DNA from 3 places in the Mesorhizobium sp. ES1-3 genome. Region 3 is predicted to be linked to each of the others. Evidence: predicted binding sites of a transcription regulator. Region 3 holds the regulator's gene; each other region holds the start of a gene.
What was found. The regulator PhoB, encoded in region 3, activates phosphate uptake and scavenging genes when phosphate is short. The targets are predictions, from matches to a motif close to TGTCATNNANCTGTCAT.

Region 1: a site for PhoB is predicted at 2,131-2,147, ahead of LB536_RS09115 (DUF1045 domain-containing protein). Genes of this name have one in related genera too.
Region 2: a site for PhoB is predicted at 1,341-1,357, ahead of LB536_RS05905 (RNA degradosome polyphosphate kinase). Genes of this name have one in related genera too.

Annotation. Positions count from the first base shown of each region.
Region 1 covers NZ_JAIUGW010000004.1:370,526-373,799, forward strand. The annotation lists gene phnN (phosphonate metabolism protein/1,5-bisphosphokinase (PRPP-forming) PhnN) at 1-212, opposite strand, end outside; gene LB536_RS09110 (alpha-D-ribose 1-methylphosphonate 5-triphosphate diphosphatase) at 209-1,348, opposite strand; gene LB536_RS09115 (DUF1045 domain-containing protein) at 1,385-2,092, opposite strand; gene iolB (5-deoxy-glucuronate isomerase) at 2,244-3,056, opposite strand.
Region 2 covers NZ_JAIUGW010000003.1:137,689-140,962, reverse strand. The annotation lists gene LB536_RS05915 (FAD-dependent monooxygenase) at 1-998, opposite strand, end outside; gene LB536_RS05910 (zinc-finger domain-containing protein) at 1,009-1,254, opposite strand; gene LB536_RS05905 (RNA degradosome polyphosphate kinase) at 1,422-3,274, shown strand, end outside.
Region 3 covers NZ_JAIUGW010000005.1:59,679-62,952, forward strand. The annotation lists gene LB536_RS09525 (sterol desaturase family protein) at 1-967, shown strand, start outside; partial or broken gene LB536_RS09530 (sugar kinase) at 1,020-1,352, shown strand; gene phoB (phosphate regulon transcriptional regulator PhoB) at 1,637-2,326, opposite strand; gene phoU (phosphate signaling complex protein PhoU) at 2,346-3,053, opposite strand; gene pstB (phosphate ABC transporter ATP-binding protein PstB) at 3,079-3,274, opposite strand, start outside.

The DNA.
Region 1 (3,274 bases), on a different contig from region 3:
GTGTCGTGATCCTCGCTCGCCGCATCGCTCGGCCTGGTGATGACGCGGCGCACGAACTCCAGCTGCGTCTCGTCGGCGAAGAGCGCCTTGGCATAGCCGATCACCGTGTCCTTGCCGGCACCGCTCGGGCCCACGACAGCGACAAAGACGCCGTGACGGATCGGAAAGGTTTCGGCGGACAGTTCGCGCTCGATCAAGGCCGACACCATCATGCCACCCGGCGTCCCTGCCGCCAGACGGTGCGCACGACCGGAACATGATCGTCGACGCGCACGCGCACCAGATCGGCGCGGCGTCCCTGCTCGATGACGCCGCGGTCGTCAAGGCCGACGGCTTGCGCCGGGTTCTTCGAAACCATGGCGACGGCCTGCGGCAGCGAAATGCCTTCGACCATGTCGCCGAGGAAGAAGGCCGACTGGATCAGGCTGAAGGGGATGTAATCGGACGACAGGATGTCGAGCAGGCCGTCACTGGCCAAGGTGCGAGCCGAAACATTGCCCGAATGCGAGGCGCCGCGCATGACATTGGGCGCACCCATCAGCACCCCGAGCCCGGCGGCCTTCGAGGCCCGTGCCGCTTCCTCGGTGGTCGGGAACTCGGCAACCCGCACGCCCTGCTCGATGGCCTCGTCGACATGGGCCGACGTGGCGTCGTCGTGGCTGGCGAGCACGATGCCGCGCTCCTGGCAGGCGGCGGCGATGAAAACGCGGTTCGGCCCCGAATTCTGCGCCGATTCGGTCATCCGCTTCTCGCAGAATTTCTGGAAGTCGCGATCCGAGAGTTTCAGCTTGCGCTGATAGTAGTAGGCATAGGTTTCAAGGTTGACGAACTGGCGCTGGCCCGGCGCATGGTCCATCAGCGATGCCAGCCTGACCCGCTCGTCGCCGTCGAAATTGGCGAATGCCTTGAGGCAGTCAGGCGCCGAGACCTCACAGCGAAGATGCAGGAAGTGATCGGCCCGCAGACGATCCTGCGCGACGCTGTCCTCGATCGCGTCGGCCAGCTTGCGGATATCGTCCAATGTCAGGTCGGCGTCCTCGTCCATGCCGACGCGCAAGGCATCGAGCACGGTGGTGATGCCGGCGGTCGCGACCTGCGCGTCATGCGCAAGCACCGCGGCGATCGGGTTCCAGCGCACTTTCGGCCGCGGCGCATAGTGGCCCTCGAGATGATCGGTGTGGAGTTCGACCAGCCCCGGAATGATGAAGTCGCCGCCCATGTCCTCGCCGGTTCGGGCAGCACCGGCATCGATGCCGGCGATAAAGCCGTCGCGCAGCACCAGCGACCCTTCGACGATCTCGTCGGCAAGAACGATGCGGGCGTTGGAAAGAACAGTTTCGACGGTCATTCTAGGCTAGTCCTTGGTTCTTGCGGTCGGGTTGGTTCAGGCGATCTTCCGGGCCGGGCGGCGTCCGAGCGCGTGCTGGGAAAGCACCATGAACGGTGCACCGGGTTCGGGTTCGACAAACAATGTCAGCGCATCCACCAGCACGGGCTGGCGCAACACATCGGCGAAAAGGCTGTCGATCGCGGCGCGCAGGCGAGGGCTTTCCTGTGGTCCGGCTCGGCCGGACAGGGTCATGTGGAAGCGGAAGGTCTCGAAGACATAGGGATATCCCCACTGGCAGAGATTGCGAAACTCGGCCGGCTTCAGCGAATCCGGGCTGCGCCGCTCGATCTCGGCATCGCTCAACGGCGCGCGAAACCGGTCGAAATCGCGCACGACGTCGTCGGCGAAGCGGTTGAGCGGAGGCAGCGGACCGTCCGGCACCAGCGCGAAGAAGCTGTCGATCTGGCTGACGACCAGGCGCGGGATCGTCACGACAGGCGTCACCTCGGCAAAATGATCGAGCGCCGCGCGCAGCGAAGCCTCGGTCTCGTCGGCAGCCAGGCGGAAAGGCGCTTTCACCGTGGCGTGAAAGCCATAGCGGCGTGCCGAAGCGGTGTGGAAGGCCACTTCCGCCGCCGCCAGGTCGGCAACGGCCTCAACCGGCCTGGTCGCGGCACCGAACGGGTCGCGGCCCAGCCAGTTGGCGGCAATTCGCGCCAGCGGCTCGTCCTGCCTGGGAGTGAAATAGATGGCATAACGCATCGGAAGTCCTCGTCAGAAGGTTGCCATAGGTGATTTCCATGACGGATTGACGAAGCTTTGAAGGGTTTTCGAAGGCAAATCGACCCTCAGGGTCGTTAGCCGACGATTTTTCCGAGCTGGACCAACAAGTTCAGCCGGAAACGCAGAACGCTCAGGCCTTCATCAACCATTCGTGCTCGGGCGCATTGTGGAATTTCCACGTCCGCTTCGGCCCGGCCATCACATTGAGATAATAGAGGTCATAACCATGGCAGGCGGCGCAGGGGTGATATCCCCTGGGCACCAGCACCACGTCGCCGTCCTCGATCGCCATGGCTTCGTCGAGCGCGCGATGGCCATCCTGATCGGCATCGGTATAGACACGCTGGAAGGCAAAGCCCTGCGGCGGGTTGAGGCGGTGGTAGTAGGTTTCCTCGAGATAGGATTCGGCGGGCAGGTTGTCCTGGTCGTGCTTGTGCGGCGGATAGCTCGACGTGTGGCCACCGGGCGTGATGACCTCGACCACCAGCAATGAGTCGGCCGGCTGGCCCTCCGGCAGGATGTTGGTGACGTAGCGTGTGTTGGTGCCCTTGCCGCGCACCTCCTGGCCGAGATCGTCCGGTCCGATCACCCGGACCGGCAGGCCGCCGCCAAGACCGGGTGCCGAGCAGACGCCAAGTTCCAGCTCGGTATCGGCCGTCACCGACCAGTCCGATCCCTGCGGCACGTAGACGGACCACGGCTTGCCCTCGAAGGGCGACATGCGCTCGCCGAGCAGGCCGAGATCCTTGCCGCCGGCTTTGGCGGTACCCTTGCCAGTCACGAACACCAGGCAGACCTCGCGGTCGTCCGTCTTTCCAGAGGCGCTTTCGCCCGGCTTCAGCCTATGCAGGTCGAAACCGACATAAGTCCAGCCGGCGCTTTTCGGCGTCACATGGGCGACGCGGCCATGGCGCTTGTCGGCTTTGACGAGCAGTTTCGACATTTTGTCTCTCCTGTTACAGTGGCTTTTGACGGCTACCGGCGTGAAGCCAGGCCGCTCGTTTGAAAGGGCCATCACGAATCTTCGGATTGGCCGGCGCCTTCCAACTTCGTCATCCTAGGTCTGCGCCGCGTCGCTGCGCTCCTTGCTCCGCCCTAGGATGACGAGGCAAGGAGCGTTTCGGCCAGTCACCAAGGTATGCGATCCGTTACGCACGTATC
Region 2 (3,274 bases), on a different contig from region 3:
GCGATCAAAGTGGCCAGCGTCGCGGCATCCTCTATCGCCATGGCAGCGCCTTGTGCCGCGAACGGGGTCATCGCATGTGCGGCGTCGCCGATCAGCGCGATGCCGGGTGGCACGGTCCAGGGCTGCTTCCGTTCGACTGTATGGAGTGGCCAGGTCAGCCATGGGCCAGCCAATTCCACCAGTCTTGCAAGGCCTGCGGCCGTGCCACGCATGGCGCTGGCGAGGATGCTGGGATCGGCATGGCCTGACCAGCCTTCGGCAATGCGCTCGCCTTTGGTGAAAGCGACAAGGTTGAACGCGTCCCCCTTGCTGACGGGGTAAGCGACCATGTGGAAGCCGGGATGAAGGAAGGTGGTGACGCAATTGGCCGCACCGATTGCCGCAAACGCATTGCCGGCAGCGCTGTCGGCCGAGATCGTGGTGCGCCATGCCAATTCGCCCGAAAACCTGCTTTGGGCGGACGTTACGCCAAACCTGCGCACCGCTGACCAGACGCCATCGGCACCGACCAGCAGAGATCCTTCGGTATCGATGATCTTGCGACCGACCCCGTCTGTCATGGTGATACCGACTGAACCGGAGGCCACGCTGCTGACCTGCGCGCCGGTGGTGAGCTGGATGTCGGGCATTTGCGCGACGCGCGCCATCAGGGCGTCTTGCAGATCCGCCCGGTGCGCCACGAGATAGGGCGCGCCCCAGCGTTCCTCACCGGCGCCGCCAAGCGGCACGCGTGCCAGTTGGCGCAGGCTCGCGGCGTCCTTCAGCACCACGGCTTCCGGCTTGACGGCATTGGCAAGAAGCGTGTCGAGAACCCCAAGCTGGCGCAGAATGCGCGTCGCGTTTGGAGAGAGCTGGATGCCGGCGCCCGCCGCTTCGATGCGCTTGGCCTGTTCGAACACTTTTACGGGGTAGCCGCGCTCGGCGAAGGCAATCGCCGCCGTCAGCCCGGCGATTCCAGCCCCGGCAATCACGACCTGCCGGGACCGCGTCTCGCTCATGGTCGGGAGGTCAGGCGGCCTGGTCGATGTAGAGGCAGCCCGCCGGCTGCGTTTCCGTTGCCTTCAGCTTCGGCGAATAGCGGTAGAGGGTCGAGCAATAGGGGCAGACTTTCTCATTGTCGTCGCCCATGTCGAGAAACACATGCGGATGATCAAAAGGCGGGTTGGCGCCCGTGCACATGAATTCCTTGACCCCGATGTCGATTGCCGGATGGCCCGCATCGTTCTGGAAATGGGGAATGGAACCGCCTGCCATCGTCGTCTCCTTAACGCAGTCTCTCTGCATCTGGATCATATCAAGCCTGTTTGCAAGTTCGATGAAATCAAACTGTCGCAAAAGCCTGTCAGAGAACTGTCGCAAAAGCCTGCCACAGGATAAGTTAAGCCGGTTAACCGGCCGAGGCGGGCGGAAGAGCAGGAATCATGAACGAACTGAAGCCGGTACAGAGCGAATTCAACAACGTCACGGCAGCGAGCCCGGAAGGCAATCCGGACCGTTTCGTCAACCGCGAGTTCTCCTGGCTGCAGTTCAATCGCCGCGTTCTCGAAGAATCGCTGAACACCCATCACCCGCTGCTGGAGCGCGTCCGTTTCCTGTCGATCTCGGCCGCCAATCTCGACGAATTTTTCATGGTGCGCGTCGCCGGCCTTGCCGGTCAGGTGCGCGAGGGCATCGTGCTGAAAAGCCCGGACGGACGCACCCCCGAACAGCAGCTCGAACAATTGCTGCGTGAGGTCGAGCGGCTGCAGGAGGACCAGCAGAAGAGCCTTTCGGCACTCACGGTGCTGCTCAACAAGGAAGGCATCGAGAGCATCACCCGTGATGCGCTGACCAAGGACGAGAAGACCTGGCTGGAAGAGCATTTCCAGGAGCAGGTGTTTCCGGTGCTCACTCCGCTGTCGATCGACCCGGCGCATCCGTTCCCGTTCATTCCCAATCTCGGCTTCTCGATGGCGCTGCAGCTTCGCCACCGCAAGAATGGCGAAGAGATGAGCGCGCTGCTGCGCCTGCCGGTGGCGCTGAAGCGCTTCATCCGCCTGCCGGACCGCAAGCGCCATGTCCGCTTCATTCCGCTGGAAGAGGCGGTCGGCCTTTACATCGGCAAGCTGTTCCCCGGCTACGAGGTCAAGGGCTCCGGCACGTTCCGCATCATCCGCGACAGCGATATCGAGGTCGAGGAAGAATCGGAAGACCTAGTGCGGCTGTTCGAAACGGCGCTGAAGCGGCGCCGCCGCGGTTCGGTCATCCGCATCGAATTCGACATGCTGATGCCTGGAGAATTGCGCGATTTCGTCGCCGGCGAGCTTGGCGTCTCGTCGAGCCGCATCAGCGTGCTCACCGGGCCGCTGGCGCTCAGCCAGATCTCCGAGATCGTCTCCGTCCCCCGCGACGACCTGAAATTCATACCCTACAACCCACGCTTTCCCGAGCGCATCCGCGAGCATGGCGGCGACTGTTTTGCCGCCATCCGCGAGAAGGACATCGTCGTCCATCACCCCTACGAGTCGTTCGACGTCGTGGTGCAGTTCCTACGCCAGGCAATGGCCGACCCCGAAGTGGTGGCGATCAAGCAGACGCTCTATCGCACCTCCAACGACAGCCCGATCGTGCGTGCGCTTGTCGACGCGGCCGAGGCCGGCAAGTCGGTGACGGCGCTGGTCGAGCTCAAGGCGCGTTTCGACGAGGAGGCCAACATCCGCTGGGCGCGCGATCTCGAACGCGCCGGCGTGCAGGTCGTGTTCGGCTTCCTCGAACTCAAGACCCACGCCAAGATGTCGCTGGTGGTGCGGCGCGAGGACGGCAAGCTGCGCAATTACGTCCATCTCGGCACCGGCAACTACCACCCGGTCACCGCGCGCATCTACACCGACCTGTCCTTCTTCACCACCGATCCGACAATCGCCCGTGACGTCGCCCAACTGTTCAATTTCATCACCGGCTATGCCGAGCCGACCGCCGAAATGCGGCTGGCGATATCGCCGTTCACGCTGAGGAACCGCATCCTTCAGCACATTTCAGACGAGGTCACCCACACATTGGAGGGACGGCCGGCGCGCATCTGGATGAAAATGAACGCGCTCGTCGACCCCATCATCATCGATGCGCTCTACGACGCCAGCCGCGCCGGGGTGGAAATCGACCTTGTCGTGCGCGGCATATGCTGTTTGCGGCCGCAGGTGCCGGGCCTGTCGGAGAACATCAGGGTCAAGTCGATCGTCGGCCGGTTCCTCGAGCACAGCCGCATCTATTGCTTCGGCAACGGCCATGGCCTTCC
Region 3 (3,274 bases):
AGACCGGAAGGAATGGAACCACGTCCCCGACAGCCTGCCCATTGAGATTGCGCCGGTCTGGCGCTGGCCGCTGAACCTCGCAGCGATCTTTCGCTGGTATGTCGGAAGCTGGCTGCCTGTCTCAATCAATCTCGTCATCGTGGGGCTGGCCTTCGCGGCTTATGCCTTGGCCAGCCCCACGCTTGCCCAGGCGAAGGAGCCAGGGCTATGGATCGGGGTGATCTGGCTACGAAACTTCGGCCTGACGGTAGTTGTAGCGCAGGGGCTGCATCTTGTTTTTCACCGCCACCAGTTGCAGGGCACCGACAAGAAGTTTGATCCGCGCCCCTACCCGCGCAAGGGGCGCGCCTTCAGTTTCGACAGCCAACTGGCCGACAACGTGTTCTGGTCGCTGGCTTCGGGCGTAACGATCTGGTCGGCATACGAGGCGCTGGTCTGGTGGGCGATGGCCAATGGCTATGCGCCGACTCTAACATGGTCCGGCCACCCGGTCTGGTTCGTCGGCCTCTTCCTGTTGATCCCGATCTGGGAGAGTTTCTACTTCTACTGGATTCACCGGCTGCTCCATACGAAGCTCCTTTACCGCATCCACGCGCTGCATCACCGCAATATTGATGTGGGGCCGTGGTCGGGCCTTGCGATGCACCCGGTTGAACACATTTTCTATTTCGGAACCGCGCTGGTCCATTTCGTTGTTCCGTCCAGCCCGGTGCATCTTATCTGCCACCTGATGTTCTATGGCCTTTACGCCATTACCACCCATACCGGGTTCGAAGGGCTCTGGCTGGCCGGGCGCAAGCGCGTCGACCTGGGCACCTTCCACCACCAGCTTCATCATCGCTACTTTGAGGTGAACTACGGCACGCTGGAAGTGCCATGGGACAAGTGGTTCGACACCTTCCACGATGGCACTGAATCGGCAAAGGCACGGATGAAGGCGCGTCTTGCCGCGCGGCGCCGGCTATAGGTCACGCCGGCGGAACGGGCACGTGATATAAGCCCTCAGGCAGGTTTACGCCGCAGACCGCCCTAGCCCCCGATCTCTTTACCGCAAGGCCGGCGAAACGCTCGGATACGGGCTTGGCAGCCTGTTCGCGCTGATCGATCCCGCACCGGTCGCCATGGTCGGCGTCAGCGCCGCCGCCTTCGACCTGATCGAGCCGGCGTTGCGCGAGGCCATCGCCCACACCGCCGGCGGCCAGCATTCGGAATCGATTTCCTTCGACACCGAGCCGAACGAGCTGCCGCTCATTCGCGAAGGCTGCGCCATGCGCGCATTGACTTTCGTCGACCAGGAGATTTTCGCGCTGAGCGTGCAAGTGAGAGGGAGTGCCGGGAAGAGCGTTGCCTGAAACCGTGCAACGCCTTGCAGTCCGGGAAACGCATGGCCGGACGCCAGGACTGCGCGTCCCAACTGCTTGACTGGGCGTCCCAAGCTATTGACGGCTTCGATGACAGTGACACCCATGCCGTGTGATCGGTGTGACGCCGACGTTGGGGGGAGTGGAAAGTTCGACACCGGTTCAGATGCGCAAACCCGACAGCACGCTCGACATGGCAACGGCACAGCGAGTTGAATGGCCATTTCCGCGAGGCGAGGCATGTTTCGCTGCACTCGCGCTGGCTGAGCGGCGCTTTAATCCTCGCGGATCGCGTAGCCCGCGCCGCGGATGGTGCGGATGACGTCCGGCATGCGGCCATTGTTGACCGCCTTGCGCAGCCGTCCGACATGCACGTCCACGGTGCGCTCGTCGATATAGATCGTCTCGCCCCAGACATTGTCGAGCAGCTGGCTGCGCGAGAACACCCGGCCGGGATGGCGCATCATGAACTCTAGCAACCGGAACTCGGTCGGGCCAAGCCGGATCTCGCTCTTCTTGCGATAGACCCGGTGCGATTCGCGGTCGAGCACGATGTCTCCGACCTTGAGCACGCTGGACAGCACTTCCGGCTTGGCGCGGCGTAGCAGCGCCTTGACCCGGGCCATGAATTCCGGCGTCGAGAACGGCTTGACCAGATAGTCGTCGGCACCGGTCGAAAGGCCGCGCACGCGGTCGCTCTCCTCGCCGCGTGCCGTCAGCATGATGATCGGCAGCCTCTCGGTCTCGGGCCGCATTCGCAGGCGCCGACAGAGCTCGATGCCGGAAACCGCCGGCACCATCCAGTCGAGCACCAGGAGGTCGGGCACGTTCTCCTGGAGGCGGATCTCGGCTTCGTCGCCGCGCGTCACCACCTCGACCTGGTACCCTTCCGATTCCAGATTGTAGCGCAGGAGCACACCGAGCGGCTCCTCGTCCTCCACCACCATGATGCGTGGCGCGATCATCGATTGATCATCCCTGCCGTCAAGCCGCCGGCACCGACATCGCCGTCTCGTCCTGCTTCGGACGATTGGCGGGCAGTTGCGTGCCAGTCAGCACATAGTACGCATTCTCGGCGATGTTGGTCACATGGTCGCCGATGCGTTCGAGGTTCTTGGCGCAGAACAAAAGATGCGTGCAAGCCGTGATGTTGCGCGGATCCTCCATCATGTAGGTCAGGAGTTCGCGGAACACCGAGGTGTATTTGACGTCGATGCGTTCGTCGTCGTTCCTGAGCTTGGCGAGTGCGGCGGCATCGCCGGCCGCATATTCCTCGACCACGCCCTGCACCTGGATCAGCACCAGCTGCGCCATGGAGTCGATCGAATGCGACAGGTCGCGCGGCGTGGCGGTGAGGCCGACGGAGCCGACGCGCTTGGCGATGTTCTTGGCAAGGTCGCCGATGCGCTCGAGATCGCCCGCCATGCGGATCGAGCCGACGACATGGCGCAGATCGTCGGCCATCGGCTGGCGCTTGGCGATCAGGGTGATGGCGCGGTCGTCGAGTTCGCGCTGGCGCGCGTCCATGATGGCGTCGTCGGAGACGACGCGCTGTGCCAGCGCGTTGTCCGAATTCAGCAGCGCCTTGGTGGCGCCACCGACCATCGTGCCGGCGAGATCGCCCATGTCGCTGATCAGCCTGCTGATCTGTCCGAGATCCTCGTCGAAGGCTGCGACTGTGTGTTCGGCCATGATCCTGGTCCTCGTATGCGTGATATCAGCCGAAGCGGCCGGTGATGTAGTCCTGCGTGCGCTTCTCGCGAGGCGACGTGAAGATCTTCTCGGTCTTGTCGAATTCGACCAGTTCGCCCAGATACATGAAAGCCGTCTGCTTCGAGACGCGCGCGGCCTGCTGCATGTTGTGGGTGACGATGACGATCGTGTAGTCGGCCTGCAACTCGTCGATCAGTTCC